4 regions of the Streptomyces sp. NPDC096323 genome follow, and region 2 is predicted to be linked to each of the others. Evidence: riboswitches for the same ligand, from Rfam matches in the RefSeq annotation. Region 2 holds a riboswitch; each other region holds the start of a gene.

Evidence for each region. Region 2 has a riboswitch for cyclic di-AMP ahead of ABTX18_RS21745 (transglycosylase family protein). Riboswitches for the same ligand answer to the same signal wherever they lie in the genome.
Region 1: it holds a riboswitch for cyclic di-AMP, as region 2 does, so the genes downstream of both, ABTX18_RS33085 (LysM peptidoglycan-binding domain-containing protein) here and ABTX18_RS21745 (transglycosylase family protein) in region 2, are expected to answer to the same signal.
Region 3: it holds a riboswitch for cyclic di-AMP, as region 2 does, so the genes downstream of both, ABTX18_RS14660 (M23 family metallopeptidase) here and ABTX18_RS21745 (transglycosylase family protein) in region 2, are expected to answer to the same signal.
Region 4: it holds a riboswitch for cyclic di-AMP, as region 2 does, so the genes downstream of both, ABTX18_RS15865 (C40 family peptidase) here and ABTX18_RS21745 (transglycosylase family protein) in region 2, are expected to answer to the same signal.

What each region holds. Positions count from the first base shown of each region.
Region 1 covers NZ_JBEOSI010000015.1:79,934-87,010, reverse strand. The annotation lists gene ABTX18_RS33105 (ABC transporter substrate-binding protein) at 1-918, opposite strand, end outside; gene ABTX18_RS33100 (FecCD family ABC transporter permease) at 1,078-2,160, shown strand; gene ABTX18_RS33095 (FecCD family ABC transporter permease) at 2,241-3,290, shown strand; gene ABTX18_RS33090 (ABC transporter ATP-binding protein) at 3,298-4,131, shown strand; cyclic di-AMP (ydaO/yuaA leader) riboswitch at 4,429-4,613, shown strand; gene ABTX18_RS33085 (LysM peptidoglycan-binding domain-containing protein) at 4,617-5,510, shown strand; gene ABTX18_RS33080 (FG-GAP repeat protein) at 5,706-7,077, shown strand, end outside.
Region 2 covers NZ_JBEOSI010000007.1:363,052-370,128, reverse strand. The annotation lists gene eno (phosphopyruvate hydratase) at 1-967, opposite strand, end outside; gene ABTX18_RS21745 (transglycosylase family protein) at 1,320-2,063, opposite strand; cyclic di-AMP (ydaO/yuaA leader) riboswitch at 2,068-2,238, opposite strand; gene ABTX18_RS21740 (transglycosylase family protein) at 2,538-3,512, opposite strand; gene ABTX18_RS21735 (cytochrome P450 family protein) at 3,619-4,941, opposite strand; gene ABTX18_RS21730 (nucleoside triphosphate pyrophosphohydrolase) at 5,006-5,968, opposite strand; gene ABTX18_RS21725 (SurA N-terminal domain-containing protein) at 6,002-6,658, opposite strand; gene ABTX18_RS21720 (GtrA family protein) at 6,796-7,077, opposite strand, start outside.
Region 3 covers NZ_JBEOSI010000004.1:714,063-721,139, reverse strand. The annotation lists gene ABTX18_RS14670 (PrsW family intramembrane metalloprotease) at 1-201, shown strand, start outside; gene ABTX18_RS14665 (aldo/keto reductase) at 213-1,157, opposite strand; gene ABTX18_RS14660 (M23 family metallopeptidase) at 1,366-2,538, opposite strand; cyclic di-AMP (ydaO/yuaA leader) riboswitch at 2,550-2,704, opposite strand; gene ABTX18_RS14655 (PP2C family protein-serine/threonine phosphatase) at 3,034-4,215, opposite strand; tRNA gene ABTX18_RS14650 (tRNA-Met) at 4,408-4,481, opposite strand; gene ABTX18_RS14645 (hypothetical protein) at 4,905-5,273, shown strand; gene ABTX18_RS14640 (SHOCT domain-containing protein) at 5,377-5,787, shown strand; tRNA gene ABTX18_RS14635 (tRNA-Lys) at 6,096-6,169, opposite strand; gene ABTX18_RS14630 (amino acid permease) at 6,261-7,077, opposite strand, start outside.
Region 4 covers NZ_JBEOSI010000005.1:230,999-238,075, forward strand. The annotation lists gene ABTX18_RS15855 (peptidoglycan DD-metalloendopeptidase family protein) at 1-460, shown strand, start outside; gene pcrA (DNA helicase PcrA) at 542-2,980, opposite strand; cyclic di-AMP (ydaO/yuaA leader) riboswitch at 3,239-3,405, shown strand; gene ABTX18_RS15865 (C40 family peptidase) at 3,404-4,582, shown strand; gene ABTX18_RS15870 (hypothetical protein) at 4,767-5,360, shown strand; gene ABTX18_RS15875 (hypothetical protein) at 5,404-5,757, opposite strand; gene ABTX18_RS15880 (C40 family peptidase) at 6,114-7,077, shown strand, end outside.

The DNA.
Region 1 (7,077 bases), on a different contig from region 2:
GCCGTCGATGACGGTCGACTGACCGCTGCTCACCGCCTTGAGCTGCTTGTACGCCGGCTTCCCGGACAGCTCACCCACGAGGGCCTGGTCCGATCCGGTGGAGGTGAGGGTGCCGATGAAGAGCCAGTCCCCGTCGATCTCCTTGAGGTTCTCGTCGCTGATCGGCGTGGAGTGGCCCTCCCCCTTCTCGTTCTGGATGCCGGGACGGGTGAAGTCCAGGTCCTTGAGGACGTCGCTGATGAACACGCCCTGCTGCATGACGGCCGAGCCCTTGGCCGAGTAGCGGGCGACGGACACGCTCTTGCCCGCCTGTGCGCCCAGGTCCTTCTTCAGGGCGGCGGCCCGGGTGGCGTAGTCGGTGAGGAACGCCTCGGCCTTGTTCGCGCGGCCGAGTGCCTTGCCGGTGAGGGTGAGCGCCTTCTTCCAGTCCTTGGTGCCGTCGATCGTGACGACCGTGGGCGCGATCTTGCGCAGTTGCTGGAGGACCTGTGCGTCGGCGAGCTGACCGGCGAGGATCACATCGGGCTTCGCCTGGACGACCTTTTCGATGTCGGGGCCGGTGACCGCACCCACCACGGGGATGCCCTTCGCCTGGCCGGCGAGGTAGCCGGGGGCGCCCTTCTGGCCGCGGCCGGCGGTCAGGCCCACCGGCTTCACGCCCAGCGCGAGAGCCGCGTCCAGGTCCATCTCGCTGAGGACCACCACGCGTTCCGGCGTCGCGGGGACCTTCACCGACGTGCCGGTCGCGTCCGTCACCTGAGTCCCCTTCGGGGCCTTGGAGGCGCCTGCGCCGTCGGAGCCCTCCGATGCCTCGGAGGATCCGCAGGCGGTCAGCGCCAGGGCGCAGACGCCGATCAGCGAGGCCGCCAGAGCGGGGCGGACGAGGCCGCGGGAAGAGAAGGTCGAAAGCGGGGCCATGGCCTGGAGTCTCCGTTGTGTTCGAGTGATGAGGCCGGTACGGGCGGGAATCCCGCCGTACCGAAGAGGACCGGGCAAGGCGATTGACGCCGTTTCAGGGCATGGGGGAGCCCGGGGCTCCCCACCGGCCGCCCGGTGCACTTAGGTTAGGCTAACCATATGTCGATCGTGCAAGTGGGACGGCCCGCAACCGGGTCCCGCCCCACCGGAATCCCGCCACGGGAAGGGCGCGCGCCCCTGTGGGCGGCCACCGGTCTCGTACTCCTGCTGCCCGCCCTCGTCCTGCTGTCCCTGCTCATCGGCACCGGGTCCAGCTCGGTGGGCGGCGCCTGGGACTACCTCACCGGTGACCCCGCCGCCCGCGCGGACGCGCAACTGCGCCTGGCCGTCGTGGACGTACGCCTGCCGCGCACGCTCGCCGCGGTCCTGGTCGGAGCGTGCCTGGGAACGGCCGGATGTCTCCTGCAGGCAGCGACGCGCAACCCCCTGGCCGAGACGGGGCTGCTCGGGGTCAACTCCGGAGCCGCCTTCGCCGTGGTGCTGGGTCTCACCTTCTTCGGGGCTGACTCACCCGCCTCGCTGCTGGTGTGGGCGCTGGCCGGAGGCATGGTCGCGAGCGCCGCCGTCCTCCTGTTCGCCGCTTCGGGGCGCGGCGGCGGATCCCCGCTGCGGCTCGTCCTGGCCGGATCGGCGCTCGGCGCCACCTTCCACGGCCTCACCTCGTACGTCCTGCTGGGCACTCAGTCGACCTTCGACACCTACCGCTACTGGACGATCGGCTCGCTCGCCGGCATCGAGGTCTCCGACCTGCTGCCCCTCCTGCCGCTGATCGCGGTGGGCCTGCTCACCGCGCTCGGCTGCGCCCGCCCGCTGGCGGCGCTCGGCCTCGGGGACGACGGCGCCCGCTCGCTCGGCCACCATCCCGGCCGCATCCGGCTCGTCGTGGCGGGCGCCGTCTCGCTGCTCGCCGGCTGCGCCGTCGCCGTGGCCGGGCCCATCGCCTTCCTGGGACTCTTCGCGCCCTACGCCGCCCGGGCCCTGGCCGGAGCGCGGATGGCCGCCGGTCTCGTCCTGTCCGCCCTGATCGCGGCCGACATCATGATCCTCGCGGACATCCTCGCGCGGATCGTCATCCGGCCCTGGGAGACCCCGGTCAGCGTGCTGCTCGCCTTCGTCGGCGGCCCCCTGCTCGTGTGGATCGCCCGCTCCTCCCGGCTGTCCACGGCGGGAGTCCCGGCATGACGGACGTAACCGAGGCTGCTCCCGGCGGGACTTCCCGCATGACTGACGTGACCCCAACTGTCCATGGCGGCAGTCCCCGCATGACGGACGTGACCCCGCCCGACAGCGTCGTGCTCCGCACCGGAACGCTGTCCTGGCTCCTGCCGAGGCGCAGCGTGCTGGCCGCCGCGCTGCTCCTCCCCCTGCTGGCTCTCCTCATCACCCTGGCGGTGATGGCGAGTTCGTCCGGAATGAGCCTGTCGCAGACCCTCTCCGGACTCCTCGGAACGGGCGACGCGGGCACCGTCATGATCGTGCGCGACTTCCGGCTGCCCCGCATCTTCACCGGTCTGCTGGTCGGCGCCGCACTCGGCATCGCGGGCTGCCTCACCCAGACCCTGGCCGGCAACCGGCTCGCCACACCGGACCTGGTCGGCGTCAACGAGGGCGCCACCGCCGCCGTGGTCGCGGCCGCCGCGGGGTCCGCCACCGGCATGGTCGGCAACTGGTGGCTCGGGCCGATCGGCGCCGTGGCCGCGGCCGTTCTGGTCGTCCTGTGCGCCGGAGGGGCGGGCAGCGCGGGCTACCGGCTGCTGGTCGCCGGGATCGGCGTCTCCACCTTCATCGGCGCGGTGAGCGACCTGATCATGTCGCGCGAGAACGACAACACGGCGGGCGGAGTGTTCCTCTGGGCCGTCGGCAGCCTCAACGGGCGTGACTGGGACGCCGGTGTACCGCTGGGGGGCGTACTGCTGTTCCTCGTCCCCCTCGCGCTGGCGGCCGGGCACCGCCTCCAACTGCTGCGCCTCGGCGACGAGGTGGCCGCCTCCCTCGGCGTCGACCTGGGCCGGGTACGTACCGTCGCGCTCGTCCTCGCCGTGCTGCTGGCCGGCACGGCGGTCGGTGTCGGCGGCCCCATCGCCTTCGTGGCCCTCGCGGCGCCCATCCTCGCCCAGCGGCTGACCGGCCCCACCCGTGTCCCGGTCACCGGCTCGGCGCTGACCGGAGCCGCGCTGATCGCCGCGGCCGACGCGATCGGACGCGTCGCCGCTCCGGTCGAGCTTCCCGTCGGGGTCGTCACCAGCGTCCTCGGCGGCCCCTTCCTCCTGTGGGTACTGCTGCGGCCCGACCCGGCCGCCGGAAAGGCGTGAGCCGCACATGACCGAGCATCCGACCGGCACGAAGGCGGGCCTCGAAGTATCCGGCCTGCACGCCGGATACCCGGGCCGTCCCGTCGTCGAGGACGTCTCCCTCTCCGTCCCCGCCGGACAGGTCGTCGCGATCGTCGGTCCCAACGGCTGCGGGAAGTCGACCCTGCTGCGGACCGTCGCCCGCCTCCACCGGCCCGCGTCCGGCACGGTCCTGATCGGCGGGACGGACATCTGGGAGACCGGCCGGCGCCGGGCCGCCCACCATGTCGCCCTGCTGCCGCAGTCGCCGCGGGCCCCCGAGGCGGTCACCGTGGCCGGCCTCGTGCGCTACGGCCGCAGCCCGCATCAGGGGCTGCTGCGCCAGTGGTCGCGCGAGGACGAGCAGGCGGTACGCGACGCGCTCGAGGCCACCGGCACGACAGCCCTGGCCGCCGAGCGCGTCGACCGGCTGTCCGGCGGCCAGCGCCAGCGCTGCTGGCTCGCGATGGTCCTGGCCCAGCAGACCCCGGTAGTCCTGCTCGACGAACCGACCAGCGCCCTCGACCTCGGGCACGCCGTCGAGGTCCTGGAACTCGTCCGCGAGGTCGCGGCTGCCGGCCGCACCGTCGTCATGGTCCAGCACGACCTCGCCGCCGCGGCCCGATACGCCGACCTGCTCGTCGCCATGAAGGGCGGCCGGGTCATCGCCCGGGGCGCCCCCCGCGAGACGGTCGACCAGGCCCTGGTGAAGGAGCTGTACGCGATCGATGCCGACGTGCTCGCCGCCCCGGGTGACGGATCACCCGTCGTGGTGCCCCGCAGCCGGGCCCACGCGGCCGTGCAACCGACACCGGCTGCGTAATGTCCTGATTGACCGTTTGCTCCGGAAGATCGGGAATGCCCAATGGGGGCCGTGTTTCCGCAGGTCATAGCTGCTGAGTAGCTGACAAATCGCCCCTTTCGGACACAGTGGCCAGCGTCACGTTTCCCGCCCCCGACGCAGAACCGGAAGCGCGGGTTCCCAGTCGCGCCAAGAAAGTTGGCCCGCTCCGGTGTGACCGGCGTCGCACATTTCCTTTGATTGATCTTGCGCGGCAATTGTGATCAGTAATTCCGGGCTTGTTATGCCCTGCCTTTCTCGCTTACGGTCACGGTCAATCCGGACGGAACGCCGAATCCTGCCGCCGTCCGGTAACCCGACCACTCACGTACGGCAGGAGCGGGGGACCCAGGTTTGCCGCCGTTCCGGAATCCGGAGCGGCTAGGGGTGAAGTCGCCATGTGCGGCCGGACATCTCCAGTCCGAACCCGACAGCTCACCTCGCAGGCGGCGGAGAGGAAAAGCGCCATGCCCATCAAGGGTCAGCACCGTCGTTCCAAGTCCACCTCCCTGGCCCGCGGTTTCATCGCCGTGAGCGCTGGTGGAGCCGTTCTCGCGCTCCCCCTGATCGCCGCCGGATCGGCCTCCGCCGCGCCGGCCACGTCGGTCGCCGCCGAAAAGGCCGTAGCCCCGACTTCCGTCGCCGGCAAGGAAATTGCCGTGCAGAAGGCGGAGTCCACCACCTATTCCGTGATCTCCGGCGATTCGCTTTCCAAGATCGCCCGCGGGCATTCCCTCAGCGGCGGCTGGGAGCGGCTGTACAAGGACAACCGCAGCGTGGTCGGCGGCAACCCGGACCTGATTCACCCCGGCCTGAAGCTGACCATTGGCGCCAAGTCCGCAGCCGCCGCCCCCAAGGCCGCGACCAAGAGCGAATTCAAGGCCGAGACCACGTCCGGCAGCGCCTCCCAGCCGTCGGCCGACCGTGCCGAGAGCGCCGACCGCGCCGACCGTTCCGAGCGGACGGCGGCGCCCGTCGCCGAGCAGACCGCCGCGACGACCCCGGCGGAGACCGCCCCCGCGCAGACCGCGACGGCGTACACCGACGACCTCGACGGCTGGATCAAGGAGTCCCTCGCCGTCATGGCCGAGCACGGCATCCCCGGCAGCTACGACGGCATCTACCGCAACGTCATCCGCGAGTCCTCGGGCAACCCGCAGATCGTCAACAACTGGGACTCGAACGCCGCCGCCGGCATCCCGTCCAAGGGCCTGCTCCAGGTCATCCAGCCCACGTTCGACGCGTACCACGTGCCCGGCACCTCGCTGGACATCCTGGACCCGGTCGCCAACATCACCGCCGCGTGCAACTACGCCGCCGACAAGTACGGCTCGATCGACAACGTCTTCGGGGCCTACTGATCCCACCGCGGTCCCGCCTCACGCGGAGCCGTAGAGCAGGGGTGGAAGGGAGCTGAACGGCTCCCTTCCACCCCTTTTGCCATGCCGTACAACCTTTGTGCCACGGTGCCGGTCAAACAGGGCGCCAGGAGGGTAACGGGCTCTTCCCGGCGTCCCCTCCTCTCGCCCGGTCGCCTTTGATCCGAGGAGCCGCTCGTGCGCACCTACCGTTCGGCCGCCGTCGCCGCGGCCTCGTTCCTCCTGATCGCGGGGGCAGCCATCGCCGCGCCCTCCGCCTACGCCGGCACCCCCGGCGGAACGCACGCGAACGACCGCAACACCGATTTCAACGGCGACGGTTACGAGGACGTGCTCACCGGCGCCCCCGGCGGAACCGTCGGCGGCAAGAAAGGCGCGGGCTACGTGACCGTGCAGTACGGCGGGCCGGCGGGCATCGGCACCAGCCGGGGCGCCGTGCTCAGCCAGAACACCACCGGGGTGCCGGGCGCCGCCGAGGCGGGCGACGGCTTCGGCCGCGCCCTGGCCTCCGGCGACCTCGACGGGGACGGGTACGACGACGCGGTCGTCGGCATCCCGGGCGAGAACCTCGAACCGGTGACCGACGCGGGCGGGGTCGTCGTCCTGTGGGGCTCGGCGAAGGGGCTCTCCGGCGCGGTCAGCGACTGGCTGCAGGCGGAGGAGCCCGTCGCCGGCGCCAGGTTCGGCGGCGCGCTCGCCGCGGCGCACTTCAGCCCCGACATCCCCGGCGACCAGCTGGCCGTGACCGACCGCACCGACCTCAGCCTCTACCAGTACGACGCGGCGGCCCGGCGGAAGGCCGCGTCGCCGGCGCCCGACTCGCGCAGCAGCCTCATCCCCGGCACTCCGGGGCGGGAGATCGTGCCCCGGGCGATGACGACCGGCGACTACGACGGCAACGGTCTCGCCGACCTCGTCATCTCCGGCGTCACCATCGGCGAGGAACCGGGACACGGCTGGTCCGCGGTCTTCCTCGGCGAGGTCCAGGGACTCCGCTACGACCACGACCTGCGCGGCGGCCCCGCCGTCGCCTCCGGCGACATCAACAAGGACGGTTACGACGACCTCGTCACCGGGGAGCCCAGCAGCCCCGACGACGGCGGCGAGTCGACGACCGGCGGTGTCGTCGGTGTCTACTACGGCAGCCAGGGAGACGGACCCGTCGGCGCCGAAGGTTCCGGCACCCCGCCCGTGTGGTGGACGCAGGACACTGCGGGCGTCCCCGGAACGGCGGAGGCCGGCGACGGATGGGGCGCCGACCTCTCCGTCGCGGACACCAACGGGGACGGATTCGCGGACGTGGCAGTCGGCGCCCCCGGCGAGGACATCGGCACGGTCGCCGACGCGGGAGCCGTATGGGTCCTGCGGGGTGCGGCCGACGGGCTCACCGCCAACCGCGCCGCGTCCTGGGACCAGAACTCGGTGAACGTGCCGGGCGTGCCCGAGAAGGGTGACCGCTGGGGCGGCCAGGTGCGGCTGACCGATCCCAACAAGGACGGGCGTTTCGGTCTGCTGTCCGCCGCGCCCGGTGAGGACGCCGGCGACGGTG
Region 2 (7,077 bases):
CGCGGGCCAGACGCTCCGGGTTGGTGACGAAGAGGTCGTCGCCGACGATCTGCACCTTGGCGCCGATCTTGTCGGTGATGACCTTCCAGCCGGCCCAGTCGTCCTCGTACAGCGGGTCCTCGATGGAGACCAGCGGGTACGCGGAGACGAGCTCCTCGTAGTACTCGGTCATCTCGGCGGCCGAGCGGGACTTGCCCTCGAACTCGTAGACGCCGTCCTTGTAGAACTCCGAGGCGGCGACGTCGAGCGCGAGCGCGATGTCCTTGCCCGGGGCGTAGCCGGCTTCCTTGATGGCCTCGACGATGAGGTCCAGGGCGGCGCGGTTCGACTCCAGGTTCGGCGCGAAGCCGCCCTCGTCGCCGAGACCGGTCGACAGGCCCTTGGTCTTCAGGACCTTCTTCAGCGTGTGGTAGACCTCGGCGCCCCAGCGCAGGGCCTCGGAGAAGGACTCCGCACCGATCGGCGCGATCATGAACTCCTGGATGTCCACGTTGGAGTCGGCGTGCGACCCACCGTTGAGGATGTTCATCATCGGGACGGGCAGCAGGTGCGCGTTCGGGCCACCGAGGTAGCGGAACAGCGGCAGGTCCGAGGCCTCGGAGGCGGCGTGGGCCACGGCGAGCGAGACGCCGAGGATGGCGTTGGCGCCGAGCGAGCCCTTGTTCTCCGTGGCGTCCAGGTCGAACATCGCCTGGTCGATCAGCCGCTGCTCGGTCGCGTCGTAACCGACGAGCTCCGGGCCGATCTGCTCGATCACGGCCAAGACCGCCTTCTCGACGCCCTTCCCGTGGTAGCGGTTGGGGTCTCCGTCACGAAGCTCGATGGCCTCGAACGCGCCGGTGGAGGCGCCTGACGGAACGGCAGCACGGCCCGTGCTGCCGTCGTCGAGGCCGACCTCGACCTCGACCGTGGGGTTTCCGCGGGAGTCGAGGATTTCCCTGGCTACGACGACGTCGATGGACGGCACGAGGCATCTCCTTCTGGGATATGACGCTGGTGGTGCAGGGTCGCTTTGGCCTTGCGCCAAGAGCCTAACCGGCCGGGCCGCCCCAACCGGCCGACCGCCCGTCCCCTGGGACGAAAAAGGACCCAAGGGCAGGCACAGCGGGACAAAGCGCCAGAATTTTACTGGCGAGTAACAACAACAGTTGAACGAGTAAGCGCGAAACGCGACGGGCCCCGGCCCGGCACGCACGGGGGAAGGTGCGCACCGGGCCGGGGCGGCCGGACCGATCGGCGAGGAGAGACCGCGACCGCTTCGCCGGCGACTACCCGTCAGGCGGCTGCTTCGCCAGGCGATTACTTCGTCGGACGATTGCTTACTTCGTCAGGTGGAGCTGCTGACCCGGGTAGATCAGGTCGGCGTCCTTGACGATGTCCTTGTTCAGCTCGAAGAGCTTCTCCCAGCCGCCCTCGACCTTGTGGTCGGCGGCGATCGTGCTGAGCGAGTCTCCGGCGACGACCTTGTACTCGCCGTCACCCTTCTCGACCTTCTTGCCGGTCGGGGTGGTGACCGTCTTCGACTCGGCCTTGGGGGCGGCCGAGCGGTCCGAGCGGTTGGTGGCGGGGGCCTGGGCGCGCTCGGCCTTCTTCGGCTCGGCCTTCTCGGCCGGCGCCGACTGCTGCTTCGGGGCCGCCTCGGACTTGGCGTCGGAGGAGCCGGTGTCGACGCCCGGGTCGACACCGTCGTTGCTCAGGTTGCCGGCGCCTGCACAGGCCCAGGCGCCCGGGCCCTGAAGGGCGAGGAGCTTCTCGGCGGTGGCGATCTGCTGGGCCTTGGTGGCCAGGTCGGCGCGGGGCGCGTACTGGGTACCGCCGGCGGCGGCCCAGCTGGACTGCGAGAACTGCAGGCCGCCGTAGTAGCCGTTGCCGGTGTTGATGGACCAGTTGCCACCGGACTCGCACTGGGCGACGGCGTCCCACGTGGACACGGAGGCGGCGGAGGCGCCGGTCGCACCCATCAGCGGCACGGCGATGGCGGCACCGGTGACACCGGCGAGCGTGGCGATGCGGACGACCTTGGACGGGCGGCGGTGCTTGTTGCCCTTGCTCTTGAGCAGCATCGAGACTTCTCCTCACCGACGCCTGCGAGGTGAGCTGTCGGGTTCGGGCCAAGTGAGTTGCCCGGTCGCACGTCCTTGCGTGCGACTTAACCCCAAGCCGGTCCCGATGCGTCCTGCGACGATCGGCCCGGCGCCTACCTGGGTCCCCCGCTCCTGCCTACGGCGCTTTACGCGTCTGTTCCCTTCGACCGACGGCAGGATTCGGCGTGACGGTCGACGGGGCCCGCGGTGCGAGCGGTTCCGACCGTAAACACACTGAGCCTCATATCCCAAGATGGACATACCGCATAAACAGCCCTTCCGGTCATCCGAAGAACCACCATTTGCGCAGGTGGGAACGGATGCGGCGGGGCCTCCCGGACAAGACACGCCAGTTCACACGAAGAGACCCATGTCTCACTTGGTCAAAAGTGGGACATAGGCCTCTTAACTACCCCAATTTCTGGGTGTTTTCAGCTGATCATCAGACCTGACTCACTCGGCCTGCAGGCCGAGATCGAGGCTCTGGCCAGGGAGGATGAGGTCCGGGTCGGAGCCCACCTCCGCCTTGTTGGCCTCGTACAGCCCCGTCCAGCCGCCGGGCAGCTTCTGTGCGTCAGCAATCGCCCAGAGGTTGTCGCCGTCGCGGACGGTGTACGTGCCGTCAGAGGCCGCCACACCGGCGTCGCGTGCGTCCCCGTCACCGCGCGAGGCGTGCCGCCCCGCGTCCCGGTCACTGCCGCGACCGGTCTCCCGGGTCTCCTCGGGGGCCGGCGTGCCGCGGTGCTTGCCCGCCTGCCCCTGGTCCTGCCGCGCCTCGGAGGCGCCCGCCTCGGTGGTGTCACCCGAGGGCGTGGTGGACGGCGTGGCCGACGGGGACGCCGACGCGTCCCGCTTCCCGCTCCCGCCCGTCGCCTTGTCCGCCGCATCGTCGCCCGCCCGGCCCGTGGCCCCGCGCGCCGGCTGCGTCGCCTCCGGGGACGCGTCGTCCGCCCCAGGGGTGTCGTCGGCGGGGTCGGCACTCACGGACGGGTCCGCGGCTCCGGTCGGGTCGGCGGAGGGCGCGCTGCCCGGGTCCACGCCCGGCAGCCCGGTGTCCACAGCGAGGCCCGAGACGACCGCGCAGCTGGGCCATGCCTTGTAACCCTGGTCGTCCAGGACCTTCTCCGCCACGGCGATCTGCTGTGAGCGGCTGGCGAGGTCCGCGCGCTCGGCGTACGACTCGCCGCCGTACGACTTCCAGACCTGCTGCGAGAACTGCAGGCCGCCGTAGTAGCCGTTGCCGAGGTCGGCGCTCCACATGCCGCCGCTCTCGCACTCGGCCACCCGGTCCCAGGTCGAGGCGTCGGCGGCGTGCGCGCCTGCCGCGCCGAGCAGCGGGATGGCGATGGCCGAGCCGGTCACGCCTGCGGCGACGATGATCGCGGGTGCCTGCCGAGGGCGACGGTGTCTGCCGTTCGCGGAGCCCATGGGGATGCCTTCCGTGTGACTGACGAGGTGACTGGTGAGTCGAACGGTGAACCTAGCGGGACTCGAACGTGTGTCACAAGTCGATGCAGCGGAGATCACGTGAAAGTCACAGAGTTGACAGAGTGTCACTTTCACCGTGGACCGGGCCCGGCGTGAACTCGACCGGAAGGGTGCGCAGTCCGCGCATGATGAGCCCGCCACGCCACCGCAAATCGGCGGGTTCCCCCGCAAGTCGCAGGTCAGGACAGCGTTTCAGGAGCGTGGCGAGGGCGGCCTGACCCTCCAGCCGGGCGAGCGGCGCTCCCAGGCAGTAGTGGATTCCGTGACCGTAACCAAGGTGCTGATTGTCACGCCGCGCGAGGTCGAGCGTGTCGGGCTCGCCGAAGCGCTCCGGGTCCCGGTCGGCGGCCGCCAGCACCACGAGCACGGGGTCTCCCTCGCCGACCCGCTGCCCGCCGATGGTCAGCGCCTCGGTGGCGTACCGCCAGGTCGCCAGTTCCACCGGGCCGTCGAACCGCAGCAGTTCCTCCAGCCCGGTGGTCAGGAGCTCCGTCTCCCCGGCGACCAGGGAACGCTGGAGCCGCTCGCGCTGCTCCGGGTGGCCCAACAGGGTGTGGACACTATTGCCGATCAAGTTAACGGTCGTTTCGAAACCCGCGAAAAGTAGGATAAAAGCCATCGCGGCGGCTTCGTTCTCGGTCAGGTGCTCGCCGTGGTCGCTCGCCCGGATCAGCCCCGAGATCAGGTCGTCCCCCGGGTTCTCGCGCTTACGGTGGATCAGTTCCAGAAGGTAGCCCCGCATCTTCTTGACCGAACGGGCCACCCCACCGCGCGGACCGCCGCCGTGGCGGATCATCATGCCCGCCCAGTCCCGGAAGTCGTCCTGGTCCTCGCTCGGGACGCCGAGCAGGTCACAGATCGCGTAGATGGGGAGCGGGAAGGCGAACTCGTGGATGAGGTCCGCCTCGCCCTTCTCGACGAAGCCGTCGATGAGCCGGTCGGTCAGCTCCTGTACGCGCGGCGCGAACTCCGCGATCCGGCGCGGCGTGAACGCCTTCGACACGAGCCGGCGCAACCGGGTGTGGTCGGGCGGATCGATGTTCAGCAGATGCGTCATCAGCTCCGCGTTGCGCTCGCCAGGAATCCCCGTCTTCCCCTTGGCGTGCGCGGACTCGGCGTGGTGCGCCGGGTTCTTGGACAGCCGGGCGTCGGCGAGCGCCTCCCTGGCGTCCGCGTACCGCGTGACCAGCCACGCCTCGACCCCGCTGGGCAGCGTGGTGCGGTGCACGGGGCTGTGCTCGCGCAGCCAGGCGTAGGCGGGGTACGGGTCGGTGGCGAACTCCCACGTGAAGAGTTCGGGCGCGGGAGGCGCGGCCGGGGCCAGGTGGGCGGGGCAGCCGGCGGGGGCGTCGGCGGGGCGGTCGTTCACCCCCCGACGTTATCCGCTGCCCTCAGCCGCCGGCCGACGCCCTCGGCCGCCCTGTCGCGTCCCGCTAGCCGACGCCCTCCGCCGCCCTGATCGCGTCCCGGTAGGCGCGGCCCGCGGCGCGCAGGGCGGCCTCCGGGTCGGTGCCCTCCTCCTGGGCGCGCACGGCCAGGGCCAGGAGGCGGTAGCCGACGTCGTCGCCGCCGGGGAGCGGCACGTCGAGGCCGGCGGTGCGAGCCCGGCTCGCGAGCTTCGCGGCGAGTGCCAGGCCGGGCTGGCCGAGGGGCACCCCGTCGGTGACGGACTCGCGCTGCTTCTCGATCGCCTTGGTGCGCAGCCAGTGCGCGTGGACGTCCTCCGGCGTCTCGGCGGTCTCGTCGCCGAAGACGTGCGGGTGGCGGTGGATCAGCTTCTCGACGAGGGTGGCGGCGACGTCGTCGACGGAGAACGGCTCTTCCTCGTCCTCCTCGGCGATGCGCGCGTGGAAGACGACCTGGAGCAGTACGTCCCCGAGCTCCTCGCGGAGCTCCTCGCGGTCGCCGTCCTCGATCGCCTCGACGAGTTCGTACGCCTCCTCGATGGCGTACTTGGCGAGGCCCTTGTGGGTCTTCTGCGAGGTCCAGGGGCATTCGAGGCGGATGCGGTCCATGACCTGGACGAGGTCGAGGAGCCGGGCGCCCGGCAGGTCGTACGAACCGGGCAGCAGCTCCAGGTTCGGCATCCGCACCCGCCCCGAACCGGCGAGCCGCGCCAGTCCGTCGGTGAGCGGCTGGTTGCCCTCCCCGCCGGTGAGGACGACGACGGTCCGGCCGCCGGCGCACACGTCGACGAGCTCCTGCGCGTCGGGCACGCCGGGCGTGACGGTGACGCCGGCCTCGCGCAGATACGGCAGCTGCGGCTGGTCCTGTTCCGCGCAGTGCACGCGGTCGGCGGCGTGCAGGGTCTGCCAGGCTGGCCAGGACAGCAGTCCGGGCGCGACGCGGTGGCTGGCGGTGAGCAGGACGATGCGGCCGGGGTCTTCAGCGTTCACACACTCGAATCTACCCCGGCCGTCGGACACGCCTCAGGCCCCGGCCTCCGCGGCCGACTGGGCGGGCTTGGTGACCTGGGTGATCCAGGGGGCCTTGTAATCGGCGAGCTGGATCTGCTGGTTGTTCCAGGTGCCGAAGCGCGGGTTGACGTCGACCTTCAGCGCCTTGGACGCCTTCGACAGCGCGTCGCCGAGGATCTTCGTGCCGGCGGGGGTCGTCGGGTCGGCGCCGAGGGCCTGGCCGAGCTTGGTCAGCTGGACCTGCTCGCGCAGGAAGGCGTCGATCTGGCCGGGGGCGATCCAGCGCTCCTGGAGCACCGCGGCGCGCAGCCCGTCCTCGCCCTTGTACTGGGCGACGGCCTGCTGCCGCATCTGCTGGATCTCGGCGCGGGTGACGGTCACCCCGGCGTCCGCCGTTGCCCTGTCGAGGACCCGGTCCAGGATCAGCCCGTGCAGCTTGGCGCGGCCGAGCTGGCCGGACTGGTTGGTGATCTGGGCGGCCTGCTCCGAGGTGTCCTGCGCCCGGCGCACGTCCGCCACCTGGCCCTGCACGGTGGCCACCGTGATCCGGTCCCCGCCCACGATGGCCGCGGCGCCCGGGTGGGCCTGGTTGCCGCAGGCGGCGAGGAGCGGCGCTGCGGTGAGCAGTGCGGCGGAGAGGGTGAGCGCGGTGCGACGGCGGCGGTGCAAAGGAGCCTCCCGAGGAGATTGTGCGGCGGTGCACAAGGCCTTGCGGTGATCGATGTTAAGGAGTGAAACCGGTCCGGGCCACTGATTCGACCAACGATTCGGGAGGAGTTGGGGATGTGGGCTGCCGGCGGCCCGGCTCAGCCGACCCGCTCGGCCGGTTTCTGCGGGGTATCGGGCCGCAGCATGATCGTGCGGGAGACGACGAAGGTGATGGGGATGGCGGCGGCCGCGGCGACCAGTGGGGCGTACCGGCTGCTGAATCCGGCGAGGTCGACCAGGAGGTAGACGCCGCCGGTGGTGATGACGAAGTTGGCGGCGTTGGTGAGCGGAAAGAGGAGGAACTTCCGCCAAGTGGGCCGGGTGCGGTAGGTGAAGTACGAGTTGAGGAAGAACGACCCGGTCATGCTCAGGACGAAGGC
Region 3 (7,077 bases), on a different contig from region 2:
CGCAGGGAGACCGCCGGCCCGGCCCTGGTGCACGCGGCACAGGCCACGGGCCGTCTGCGCCTCCGGTACGTTCCCGCGGCGCACCGGCCCTATACAAACCCGTCGTACGGGAACCCGCCGTACATACCCCCGCAGCACGCGACCCCGCCGTACGCGAACGGGCCATACACACCCCCGCCCTCCTACGGCCCGCAGGGTTAGGAGGCGACGGGTCAGGCGGATGCCTCGGTGAGGTCCGCCAGCTCCTGGTCCGTCAGCCGCAGACCGGCGACGGCCACCAGGGCGGGGAGCTGCTCGACCGTACGGGCCGAGGCGATCGGTGCGGCGACGGTCGGCCGGGCCGCCAGCCAGGCCAGCGCCACGGTCGCGATCTCGGCATCCCGCTCCTGGGCCACCTCGTCGAGCGCGGCGAGAACCTTGCGACCGCGCTCAGACTCCAGGTGCGCTCCCGCGCTCCCGGCCCGGGCGCTCTCCACGGCGCTCCCCGGACGGTACTTGCCGGTGAGGAAACCGGAGGCGAGGGCGTAGTACGGGACGGCCGCGAGTCCTGCCGCGGCCGCGGTGTCCTGGAGCTCGCCCTCGTACGTGTCGCGGGAGACGAGGTTGTAGTGGGGCTGCAGGGCCACGTAGCGGGCGAGCCCCTCGCGCTCCGAGAAGTCCAGCGAGGCGCGCAGCCGCCGGGGGCTGATGTTGGACGCGGCGATCTCGCGGACCTTGCCGTCCTTCACCAACTGGTCCAGGGCGGTGATGATCTCCTCGACCGGGACCGTCTCGTCGTCGAAGTGGGTGTAGTAGAGATCGATGTGGTCGGTGCCGAGCCGGCGCAGCGACTCCTCGGCGGCGGCCTTGATGGTGGTGCTCGAGAGCCCCGTGTACGCGGGGTGGGCGCCGACCTTGGTCGCCACGACGATGTCGGAGCGGTTGCCGCGCGCCGCGAGCCACTTGCCGATGAGGTTCTCGGACTCGCCGCCCTCGTTGCCGGGGACCCAGGCCGAGTAGGAGTCGGCGGTGTCGACGAAGTTGCCGCCGGCCGCCACGTACGCGTCCAGAACGGCGAAGGACTGCGCCTCGTCGGCGGTCCAGCCGAAGACGTTGCCCCCGAGGGCGAGCGGGAAGACCTGAAGGCTGGAGGAACCGAGCTTGCGGAGAGAAGTCATGGGTGCAACAACGGCTTCCCCCGGCACCGCTATTCCGTGGCCGGTACACCTGAACCGCGGCCGCGGCCGCGGCCGGGCTGCGGCTGCGGCTGCGGCCCGACACATACCGCGAGGGCACGGCCGCGGACAGACCGGCAGCCCTGACGTCGGGGGGAGCGTCAGGGCTGCCGGGGTCGCGGGGCCGGAGAACCGGCGCGGGGAAACGGTCTCAGACCGTCAGGCCACGGGCGCGCAGCCAGGCCATCGGGTCGATACCGGTGCCGTCCGGGGTGTGGACCTCCAGGTGGAGGTGCGGGCCGGTCACGTTGCCGGTCGCGCCGACGCGTCCGATGGTGTCGCCCGTCGTGACCTTCTGGCCGATGCTCACGTCGATCGAGGACTGGTGGCAGAACCACACCTCGGTGCCGTCCTCGAGCTCGAGGACCGTGCGGTAGCCGTAGGAACCGGAGTAGCCGGCCGACTTGACCGTCCCGCTGTGGACGGCCTTGATCGGTGTACCGGTCGGCGCCGCGAAGTCGAGACCGGTGTGGTAGCCGGAGGACCACATCGATCCTGCCTCGCCGAAGGTCGAGGTGATCGTGTACGAGGAGGTGGGGATGGCGTAGCTGGCGGCGAGCTTGGCCAGCCGCAGGGCCTCCGCCTTCTTCGCCGCCTCCTCCGCCGCCTTCTTCTTCTCGGCGGCGATCTTGGCCTCGGCGGCGTCCTGCTGCTTCTTCGCCTCGGCGGCGGCCTTTTCGGCGGCCGCCTTCTCCGCGGCGGCCTTGACCTCGGCGTCGGCGGCGTCCTGCTGCTGCTCGGCCTGCTGGAGGATGCGGGCGCGGAGGGCCTCACCGGCGTCGGTGGTGCCCTGCTCGGCCTCGGCGGTGGTGATGCCGGCGGTGGTCAGCGGGGCGGCAGAGGTCGCGGCCGCCGTCTTCTCCGCTGCGGATTCGGACTCCTCGCCCGAGAACAGCGCGCCGACGCCCGGAAGGGACTTGGCGTCGGGGAGGTTGTCCGCGAGGGAATCGGGAAGAGAAATGGAGACCGGCGGCTTGCTCTGGGCGGTGGCCATGCCACCCGCACCGACGGCCGCGATGACGCCGACGCCGAGGACGGTGGAGCTGCGGGCCAGACCATTGCGCTGCTTGGCGACGCGGTGCTTGCCGCGCACGGGGCGGACGGACTCCTCGGTGGGGTTCCATTCCTCCCAGGTCCGCTCGGACCCGGCCTCGTCGGCGCGGAAGTCGTTTCCGAAGACGCTGCCCCGATCGGTCCCGTGGTCGGTCGCGTAGTCGGTTCCGTACTCCGTACCGAAAGCGGTGGCGGGCCGGGGCGCGAAGTCATCGCCGTACTCGGACCCGAACCGGGAGGGAGCTTCGGGGGCAGGCTTGTTGGACGCCACGGGGGCGCACTCCTTTCCTTCCTTCTCGCCTACCGGGTTAGCTGACGGGTTCGGAGCAGGAAGGTCTCCTACGGGTTCTCCGTCTCGTGGGACAAGACAGAGACACCCGATTCACCCCATGTAGGTGGTTCCCCGGTTCCCTTGCGGAATTCGGCGCTCGCGCACGGTGCCGCCACTGACGGCGGCTGGGACAACCGCGCTGCGTTATCGAACGTTAATAGACACCGGGGTCCGATTCCAAGCTGTTCCCACTGATCGTTCACGCCCTTGGCCTGGACTTTACGGGACACAACCGGGTGGAATCGGACGAGTTGATCGCGCCTCAGCTACCGGTCAGTTCCTGACGTTGCGTCACATGTTATGCGGAGTGATGCGCTTCGGTTACGGACGGTGGCATGGCATCAAGGCCGCCACCCGCTTCCCACCCCACTCCACTCCCGCCCAACGGACCTCCGGCTCATCCGCCGCGCACGGCCGCCTCGGCGGACCTCCGGCTCATCCGCCGCCCAGGCCGACGATCTTCACGGTCCTGCGCCGGTCGGGCTGGCCCTCGGTGGGCCGTACGACCGCGAGCAGCGCCATGTCGTCCGTCGACTCGCCACCCGTGTGCAGCCGTACGTCATCGGTCAGCGCGGAGAGCAGCTCGTCGGGCCCCGGGAAGATCCGTCCCCGTAGCCGCTCGGCGGGGTCGTAGAAGACGCCTTCGGCGTTACGGGCCTCGGAGAGGCCGTCCGTATAGAGGAGGAGCGTCGCGCCGGGAGGCAGGTCCCACTCGTCGGCCCGGTCCGGCCACTCCCCCAGACCCATCCCCAGCGGCAGCGCGGGCATCGAAGGACCGAGCACCTCCACCACCCCGTCGGTGTGCAGCAGCAGCGGCTCGGGGTGGCCGCGGTTGACGATCCGCGCCCGCGCCGCACCCGGCTGGATCTCCGCGAGCACGGCGGTGACGAACCCCTCGAACGCGTCGAGGCCACCGCGCCGGTCCGACTCCCGCGCCAGCGCCCGCTCCAGCCGCTGCGCCACACCCTCCAGCGTCTCCTCCTGCTCCGCCGCCTCCCGGAAGGCCCCGATGACCACGGCCACCGCCTCCACGGCGTCCAGCCCCTTGCCCCGCACGTCCCCGACCACGAGCCGCACGCCCTGCGGGGAGTCCGTCACCGAGAACAGGTCACCGCCGACGAACTCGTCCGCCTGCGCCGCCTCGTACCGCGCGGCCACATGCAGCCCGCCGATCCGCTCGGACGGCGTCGGCAGCACGGCACGCATGGCGGTCTCCGCGATGACACGGGCCGAGGCCAGCTGCTCGTTGCCGCGCCGCACGACCCCGTTGATCACGACCGCGAGCACGGAGACGGTGAGGACGGTGACCAGTTCGATGGCGGGCACGACCTGGAGCAGGGTGCCGCTGTAGGCCCGCAGCCCGACGACCGCCAGCAGCGCGGCGACCCCGGCACGGACGGTGCCGGCCAGCGAGGCGAACGGTGCGGCGATCAGCGGGGCAGCCGCGTACAGGGGGATGGCGGTGAACTCGGGCGGGCTCAGGACGTCGAACAGCACGCCTCCGACGATCATCAGCCCAGGCAGCACCCGGACGAACCGGCGGGTCCGCACCCCTCCGCCACGTCTGAGCCGCCGCTTCTCCCGCTTCCCCACCTGCTGATCTCCTGCCCGGTACATCCACGGCCGCGGACGGTACCGCGTACCACCACCCCCAGGCTTCCCGCAGCGGGGTCGCGTGGCGACTCCTCGTCGGCCAATGGGGGTACGTACGCGGCATGCGGCTCCCGCACCGACCGGCCCGGCGGGCCGACGGCGCCACAAACGATTCAGGCCCGGCACGCTGTATGCGTGCCGGGCCTGAGTCTTCAGTAGCGGGGACAGGATTTGAACCTGCGACCTCTGGGTTATGAGCCCAGCGAGCTACCGAGCTGCTCCACCCCGCGTCGGTAAACACAACTCTACGGCATGTTCGAGGGACTCATGACCACCCGGCGCGCACGCCCCCCGCAGGCCGTGTGCGCCCCGGCCCGCTGCCCGCGCCCCGGCCGAGGGCACCTGGAAGGCACCCGACTCACCAACCGCACGCTGCGAGCGGGCTGTTCTGCGTCACCAAGCCACAACAAACCAGCTCTGCCGCCCCTTTTGAGAGCCGCGCGCGACCGTCCCCGGCGCGGGCGACCTCCGGTGACCGTTCAACGTGTAGAAACCACGAAGGTGTTGCGAGGAACACGTGTTCTGCCGCAAGGTAACTGCTGCATCCCCCGGACCGGTGGGCTGCCCGTGCGAGCAGGCCCGGAGCGCGCACTCGCCGCGCCCCGAAAGCGCTCCCGGTCTCTCATCGCAGCCTGTCTGGAGGGCCCTCGACGATGACCGCACCGCTCACGCCCACTCCCGCCCCGGCCACCTCGCCCTCGCCCGTACGCGGCGCCGTCATCAGCGGCGTCATCGGCGGTCTCATCGGTGCGGTGATGAGCGCGGTGGTGAACTACGCCGCCGTCGGCCTCCCGGACAGCGAATCGGCCAACGCGATCAACCACGCGATATCGGGCCTGATCAGCGGGTTCCTCGCCGGCTTCATCGGAATCCTGGCGCACAACCGGAAGACCGCAGCGAACGCACGCGCGGCAGCGGTCACCGGCACGCCCGCGACCCCGCAGCCGGCCGAGCCCGCAGAGCGGTCCACCGACACGGTCCCGGCCGAGGCGCCGGGCGCAGCCCCCGTACCGGAGAAGTAGCGGCGTACTCCACACCGCCTGCAACTCCAACAGGCGAAGGCATAAATGCGGTGATATGACTGATTTCGGATTCAGTCATTCGACGCGGTGCCTGGAGTGGACGATGGACGACTACCCCCTGCTCAACCTCTTCTGGACCATGCTCTGGTTCTTTCTCTGGATCATGTGGCTGTTCCTGCTGTTCCGGGTCATCATGGACATCTTCCGCAGTGACGACCTGGGCGGATGGGCCAAGGCGGGCTGGCTGATCGTGACGCTGGTACTGCCGTTCGTGGGCGTGCTGGTCTACGTGATCGCCCGGGGCAAATCCATGGGAACGCGTGACGCGAAGGACGCCAAGGAACGCGACGCGGCCTTCAAGGCGTACGTGAGAGACGCGGCGGGCACCTCCGACGCGCACGGCTCACCGAAGGGCAGCCACGTAGAGGACCTGTCCAAGCTCGCGGACCTCAAGGACAAGGGCGCGATCACGGAAGAGGAGTACCAGCGGGCGAAGACGAAGCTCCTCGTCTGACTACTCCCGTACGGCGAGAGAACGACGCCGGCGGGGCGAGAGAACGACGCGGGCGGGGCTTCCCCGATGTGCCACGCCCGCGTCCTTCGTCGGAGGAGACCCATTCCCGGCCGAGGCGCTGAGGCGTATCCAGGACACCATCGAGTGGCGACCTGCCCGGGCTTGTTGATCAACAACACTGCCCCCTCCGGCGCCGAGTGCGCTGCCGACGCACCCGAGGGCCCGGAACGACGAAGCGCCCCGACCGGATGGGACCAGTCGAGGCGCTAAGTTGCAGGTCAGATGGGGTTTCCCCGCCCTGCTTCGCGTAGGCCGTGTGGGACTCGAACCCACAACCAACGGATTAAAAGTCCGCTGCTCTGACCAATTGAGCTAACGGCCCTCGGCGAATCACCCCCGAGCATAGCCCGCCGTGGCCCGGCCGCCGATCGGGTATCGGTTGCCGGGCCACGTCGTCGTGGCAGCGGCCTCGTTCAGCGGGAGGCGTTGCGGGCGATCGTGCGTTTGTGATCGGGGTTGAGGAACCAGTGACGGGCCGAGGCGAACCACCAGGTCGCGGCGAAACCCAGGACCACCAGGACGGCGACCGGGGCGTAGTTGAAGGTCTCCCAGGTGACGGGCGAGAGCTGGGGCAGCATGAAGAGCACGGTGATGACCACGACCCACACCACCGCGACGATGCCGATCGGACGGGACCAGCGGCCCAGGTGCCAGGGGCCGGGACGGAAGTCGTCGCCGCGCAGAAGACGGAGCAGGGTCGGGATGACGTAGGCGATGTAGAGGCCGATGACCGCGATCGAGGTGACGGCCGCGTACGCGGTGAGGTTGATCAGGTACGGAAGGCCCAGGGCCAGCGCGGCGACGGCGGCCAGCCACACCGCGGCCACGGGCGTGCGGGTGCGGGGGCTCACCGTGTGCCAGACCCTGGAGAAGGGCAGGGCGCCGTCCCGGGAGAACGCGTAGATCATCCGGCTGTTGGCGGTCACGGACGCCATCCCGCAGAAGAGCTGGGCGCCGATCACCACGAGGAGCAGCAGCTTGCCCGTGGTGGCGCCCAGGGCGTCGAGGAGGATCTGGGCGGGCGGTGCGCCGGTCGGGGAGGCCAGGGCTCCGTCGTACGACTGGATGGCGAAGGTGAAGCCGAGGAGGAGAACGAATCCGGCGATCCAGGAGGTCCAGATGGACTGGACGATGCCGCGCGGTCCGGCCGTCGCGGCGTCGTGCGTCTCCTCGGTCATGTGGGCGGAGGCGTCGTAGCCGGTGAAGGTGTACTGCGCCATCAGCAGCCCG
Region 4 (7,077 bases), on a different contig from region 2:
GGAGCGGCAGGCCGCCGAGAAGAAGAGGCGTGCGGCGGAGGCCGCCCGCAAGGAGGCCCTGCGCCCCAAGTTCGTCATGCCGGTCGCCAATCACCAGCTCAGCGCGTACTTCGGCCAGGCCGGCGTCAACTGGATGTCCGTGCACACAGGGATCGACTTCCCCGTCGACTACGGCACCCCTGTGATGGCCGCGACCGACGGCACCGTGCGCACGCAGTTCAACACCGCTTACGGGAACATGGCCATCGTCACCGCGGCCGACGGCACCGAGACCTGGTACTGCCACCTCAGCAGCACCCGGATCCGCTCGGGCTGGGTCAAGGCCGGTGACGTCATCGCGCACTCCGGCGACTCCGGCAACTCGACCGGCCCGCACCTGCACTTCGAGGTGCGGCCCGGCGGCGGCGCGGCCATCGACCCGCTGCCGTGGCTGCGCAGCCACAACGTCAACCCGAACTGACCGGCGCGCGCTCACGACGGCCGGGGCGGAACACCCCGGCCGGCCCGCGCCCCAGCGCTCGCGTGCCCCCGCGCCCCCGCGTCAGATCTTCTCGACCGGCGCGTATCGCAGCAGCAGCTTCTTCGGCCGCTCGTCGCCGAAGTCGACCGTGGCCTTCGCCTGGTCCCCGATGCCCTCGACCGCCGTCACCGTGCCCAGACCGAACTGGTCGTGGGTCACCCGGTCGCCGGCCACCAGCGTGATCGTCGGCTTGTCCGAGGTCCGCCGCGTCGCGAAGCCCGAGGGGCCGGAGCGTGCGCGGGACGCGGAGAGCGACGAGGTGATGCCCGATGTCGGGCCCGCCGCGGCCGCCATCGGGCCCTTGCGCTTCCACTCCAGGTGCTGGTCCGGGATCTCCTCCAGGAACCGCGACGGCGGGTTGTACGCGGGCTGGCCCCACGCGCTGCGCATCGCCGCCCGGGTGAGATAGAGCCGCTCGCGGGCACGCGTGATGCCGACGTACGCCAGCCGGCGCTCCTCCTCCAGCTCCTTGACCTGGCCCAGCGCCCGCATGTGCGGGAAGACGCCGTCCTCCATGCCGGTCAGGAAGACCACCGGGAACTCGAGGCCCTTCGCGGTGTGCAGCGTCATCAGCGTGACGACGCCGGAGCCGTCCTCGTCCTCGTCGGGGATCTGGTCGGCGTCGGCGACGAGCGCGACCTTCTCCAGGAATTCGGCGAGGGTGCCCGCGCCTTCGTCCTCCGCCCGCTCCTGCTCGAACTCGAGGGCGACGGAGGCGAGTTCCTGGAGGTTCTCGATGCGGGTCTCGTCCTGCGGGTCGGTGGACGCCTGGAGTTCGGCGAGATAGCCGGTCCGCTCCATGACGGCCTCCACGACGACCGCCGGTCCGGCGCCGGACTCCACGATCGTGCGAAGCTCCTCCATCAGCGTGTTGAACCGCTTGACGGCGTTGGCCGAGCGGGCCGCCATGCCGTACGCCTCGTCGACGCGGCGCAGCGCCTGCGGGAAGGAGATCTTCTCGCGCATCGACAGCGCGTCGATCATCGCCTCGGCGCGGTCGCCGATGCCGCGCTTGGGCACGTTCAGGATGCGCCGGAGCGGGACGGTGTCCTCGGGGTTGGAGAGGACCCGGAGGTAGGCCAGGACGTCCCTGACCTCCTTGCGCTCGTAGAAGCGCACGCCGCCGACCACCTTGTAGGGCAGACCGACGCGGATGAAGATCTCCTCGAAGACACGGGACTGGGCGTTCGTGCGGTAGAAGACGGCGACGTCGCCCGCCTTCGCGTCCCCGGCGTCCGTGAGCCGGTCGATCTCGTCGGCGACGAACTGCGCCTCGTCGTGCTCGGTGTCCGCGACGTAGCCCGTGATCCGGGCGCCGCTGCCGGCGTTGGTCCAGAGGTTCTTCGGGCGGCGGCTCTCGTTGCGCTCGATCACCGCGTTGGCCGCGGACAGGATCGTCTGCGTGGAGCGGTAGTTCTGCTCCAGCATGATCGTCGTGGCGTCGGGGTAGTCCTCCTCGAACTGGAGGATGTTGCGGATGGTCGCGCCGCGGAAGGCGTAGATCGACTGGTCCGCGTCACCCACGACGCACAGTTCGGCGGGGGCGTTCTCGGGACCGGCCGGGCCGACCAGTTCCCGTACGAGCGTGTACTGGGCGTGGTTGGTGTCCTGGTACTCGTCGACGAGGACATGACGGAAGCGGCGGCGGTAGTGCTCCGCGACGTCGGGGAACGCCTGGAGCAGGTGGACCGTCGTCATGATGATGTCGTCGAAGTCCAGGGCGTTGGCCTCGCGCAGCCGGGACTGGTACAGCGCGTAGGCCTGGGCGAGGGTCTTCTCGAAGCCGTCCGTCGCCTGGCCGGCGAAGGTCTCCTCGTCGATCAGTTCGTTCTTCAGGTTCGAGACCTTCGCCGTGAACGACTTCGGCGGGAAACGCTTCGGGTCGAGATCGAGATCGCGGCAGACCAGGGCCATCAGCCGCTTGGAGTCGGCGGCGTCATAGATCGAGAACGAGGAGGTGAAGCCGAGCCGCTTCGACTCACGGCGCAGGATCCGTACGCACGCGCTGTGGAAGGTCATGACCCACATGGCGTTGGCCCGGGGCCCGACGAGCTGCTCGACGCGCTCCTTCATCTCGCCGGCGGCCTTGTTGGTGAAGGTGATCGCCAGAATCTGGCCCGGGTGCACCCCGCGCTCGGCCAGCAGGTGGGCGATGCGGTGGGTCAGTACGCGGGTCTTGCCCGAACCGGCGCCGGCGACAATGAGCAGCGGGGACCCGGCGTGCACGACGGCCGCGCGCTGCTCGGTGTTCAGCCCGTCGAGCAGCGCGGCCGCGTCGATGACGGGCCGGTGGGCCCCGTCACGGTAGTACGCGTCGCGGGGCGGCGGGGGCCCGTCGAACACGCCCGCGAAGAGGTCCTCCGGCACCGCTTCGGGTGCGGAGTCCTCGGGGGGCGGCGGGGGCCCTTCCTCCGTGTGCTGGAGGCCGGCCAGGAAACTGTCGTCAAAGAGGCTGCTCATCGCCTCCCGAGTCTAGGGCGCCCCACTGACACTCCGGGGCAGAGTGACGAAGCACGCACCCAGCACCGCGCACACAGAGCGATCGGCGGACCGCACCGCGTCCGGGAATCCCGGTCCCCGCCTGCCCGCGGCACCCCGATCCGCCGAGGTCACGAAAATGTATCGGGCATATCGAACATCAACCTTCACAGCGGCACCATGGGTTGGCTAGCGTGCTCGTTCGGGCGGCCCGTACCCCCAGAGGCGATCCACGCCGAGCGGGCTTCCACGCCGAATCCGGGCTGTCCTTCAGGGGAGTCCGGAACCGGGGACCCACACGCATCACCGGGGTGAATCGGTCCGCAACCCCCACCAGGACCGTAGGGCAGCCTTCCGTTCCGCCCGAACCCGACAGCTAACCCGGTAGGCGGTCCACGGAAGGAGATGCCGGCCTTGGCATCGCATCGCAAACCGCGCACTCCCCTGCGCAGCTCCGGCCCCGCCGTCGGGCTCACGACGGCCGCCCTGGCGTCGGTGACCCTGCTGTCCTCGCAGAGCGCACTGGCCGCTCCGGCTCCCAAGCCCAGCATCGAGGACGTGCAGAAGAAGGTCGACGACCTCTACCGGCAGGCGGGCACCGCGACCCAGCAGTACAACCAGGCGAAGGAGGCGACGGCCGGGCAGCGATCCAAGGTGGACACGCTGCTGGACGACGTCGCCCAGCGCACCGAGAAGCTGAACGAGGCCCGCAGGACGCTGGGCACGTTCGCCGCCGCCCAGTACCGCGGCGGCACCCTCGCCCCGACCGCCACGTTCTTCCTGGCCGACGACCCGCAGTCGTTCTTCGACCAGACGCACCTCATGGACCGGATGACCGAGCGCCAGCAGCGCGCCGTGTCGGACTTCCGTACGCAGCAGGCGAAGGCGTCCAAGCAGCGGGCCGAGGCCGTGGCGAGCCTGGAGACGCTCACCGAGTCGCAGGCGACGCTGCGCACCAGCAAGCAGAACGTCCAGACGAAGCTGTCCGAGGCCCGCGGCCTGCTGTCGAAGCTGACCGCCGAGGAGAAGGCGCGGCTGGCCGAGCTGGAGCGCAAGAAGGAGGCGGAGGCCAAGCGCAAGGCGGCGGAACTGGCGAAGAAGCAGGCCGCCGCGAAGGCCGAGGCCCAGCGCGAGGCCGCGGCGGCCGAGGCGGCCGCCGAGGAGGCCGGCAGCGGCACGGGAACGGACACCGGGACAGGCACGGACTCGGGCACGGGCGCGGACGCCGACGCCTCGACCAAGGCGGACAAGGTCATGGCGTTCGCCGAGGCGCAGCTCGGCAAGCCGTACGTCTGGGGGGCGACCGGCCCGGCCTCGTACGACTGCTCGGGGCTCACCCAGGCGGCCTGGAAGGCGGCCGGCGTCGACATTCCGCGGACCACCTGGGACCAGGTGAACGTGGGCACCCGGATCGCCACGGCGGATCTGCAGCCGGGGGACCTGGTCTTCTTCTACGACGACATCAGCCACGTCGGCATCTACAAGGGCGACGGCATGATGATCCACGCGCCGAAGCCGGGGGCGAACGTGCGCGAGGAGTCGATCTACTACATGCCGATCTACGGGAGCGTGCGTCCCGCCTAGAAACGGCCCGCGGCAGGGGCGCCGGAGCCTGCCCTGCGGGGTTCGCGTGCCGGGTACCAAACGGCCGGCGGCAGGGGCGCCGGAGCCTGCCCTGCGGGGTTCGCGTGCCGGGTACCGTGCGGAAGGTGCCCGGCACCGGACGGGCAGCGCACACAGGACGAGCACCCTGCAGGAGTGAACGACCGTGAAGATCTTGGAGAGCGTCCGGGACCTGGCCACCCTCGGCACCTTCGGCCAGGCCAGGCTGTTCTCGGCGGCCTGCGCCGAGCGCACCGCGGGGGTGCTCCTGCGGTACCTCGCCGACGAGAGCCGCCCGGCGGACCAGGACACCTGTGTGGCCGCCCTGGAGCTTCTGTGGGAGATCACGCCGCCGGACGAGGACGTGGCCGCCGCCATGCACCGCCGGCTGAGCGTGCTTCCCGAACTCGCCCCGGAGCTCCGCCCGGACGGCCTCACGGCGGCGGCGGTGCTCGCGCTCAGGGCCTTGTTCGCCGGGGTGGCGATGCTCATCGACCAGGGCCCGGACGGCGCGGCCGGCCCCTCCGAGTCGGCGCGGGCGCTCGCCCGGGCACTGGACACGGGGGACGGCGCGACGGCCGCCGAGGAGGACGTGATCCAGGATCGGGACGTCGAGCGGATCATGGCGTGGAGTCCCGAGGAGCAGACGCTGCACGTCCACGGGCTGCGCGCGTCGGCCGCGGAGACGGGACGCGCGCGGCTGACCGCGGCGGAGGCCCGCTACGGCCTCGGCGACGGGGCGCCCGGCGGGCGGGAGTAGCGCCGTAGGCCTCCGGCCCCGGGAGCCGAGCCCGGCCTGCGCCTCAGGTCCAGAGCGTGGCGATGAAGATGTTCACGATCGTCAGTCCGCCGACCGCCGCGAAGAGGCCCTTGTCCACCTTCTCCTCGTCGCGCTTGACGTAGACGAGCCCGAGGATCACGACGAGGATCAGCAGCTTGATGCCGATCTTGACGTTGTTCACGGGGTGGTCGTCGGCCTGGTCGAGGCCGACCAGGGCGATTCCGGTGACGAGCATGGTCAGCGCGCCGTGCAGCATGGCCGGGACGAACCGTGCCGTGCCCGCCCCCATCGCCTTCATCTGGGTGAGGAAACCGCCCAGCAGGGAGGCGATGCCGATGATGTGCAGGGCGACGAAGACATCGATGAGTACGCGCATGGTTCCGCAGCCTAGCCGCGGCCATATCAGCACTCCGCGGCCAGGTGGTAGTGAGCGACTACTTGACCGTGAGATGTACCAATTGCCTGATTCTGGCGCAATTTTTCCGATCGCCAGGCGACAACGCAACGCCAAATTCACACAATAAGCGTCACTACAACTCTTTCCCGTGTCCCGGGTTTAGCGTCCCTATCCAGGTGACCGGCACAGGCCGATCCGTTCCCGGGCGGCGTTCCCCGGTCACCCCGCCGAGGTTCCGGCGCCGGGCCGCTCCCCCTGTTGGCGGCCCGCCTCCGGGCCGGGCGGGCCCGTCGGTAGTCCCCGGCGGGCTGTCGAGAGGAAGGACGCCCGCCCTCGTGGCAGCGCACCGGAAACCCAAGCAGCGCCGGTACACCGGCTCCGCTGCCCGCACCGCAGCGACGCTGGCCTTCGCCGGGGCCGCCACCGCTGCCGCGTTGCCGGGATCCGCGCACGCCGATCCGGCGCCGACCCCCGCCCAGGTGAAGGCCGAGGTGGACCGGCTGTACCGGGAGGCGGAGGTCGCCACCGAGCAGTACAACGGGGCCAAGGTGAAGGCCACCGCCGCCGAGAAGTCCGTGGACGCCCTGCGCGACGAGGCGGCCCGCCGGACCGCGCGCCTCAACGCCGCACGCGACGCGCTCGGTTCGTACGCCGCCGCGCAGTACCGCTCCGGCGGCCTCGACCCCGCCGTGCAGCTGGTGCTCTCCTCCGACCCCGACCAGTACCTCGAGCGCGCCTCGTACGTGGAACGGGCCGGGCAGCACCGCGCCACCGAGGTCCGCACCGTGCAGCGCCAGGTCGCGGAAGTGGCCCAGGTCCGCACCGAGGCCGCCGGTCAGCTGACCGAGCTCGCGAGCCGCCAGGCGGCCCTGAAGAAGCACAAGGCCACGGTCCGCACCAAGCTCGCCGAGGCCCGGCAACTGCTCGCCCGCCTCTCCCCCGCGGACCGCGCCTCCTACGACGCCTCGGACGGCTCGTCCGACGGCCGCGGCGGCGTCCACGCCGACCGCAGCGCCCCGCGCGGCTCGGAGCAGGCGCCCAACTCCCGTGCCGCCGAGGCGGTCGCCTTCGCGTACACCGCCCTGGGCAAGCCGTATGTCTGGGGCGCCACCGGCCCCTCCTCGTTCGACTGCTCCGGCCTGACGCAGGCCGCCTGGCGCTCTGCGGGCGTCTCGCTCCCCCGGACCACGTACACGCAGATCAACGCGGGCACCCGCGTAGCGCAGTCCGAACTCGCCCCGGGGGACCTGGTGTTCTTCTACTCGGGCATCAGCCATGTCGGCCTCTACATCGGCAACG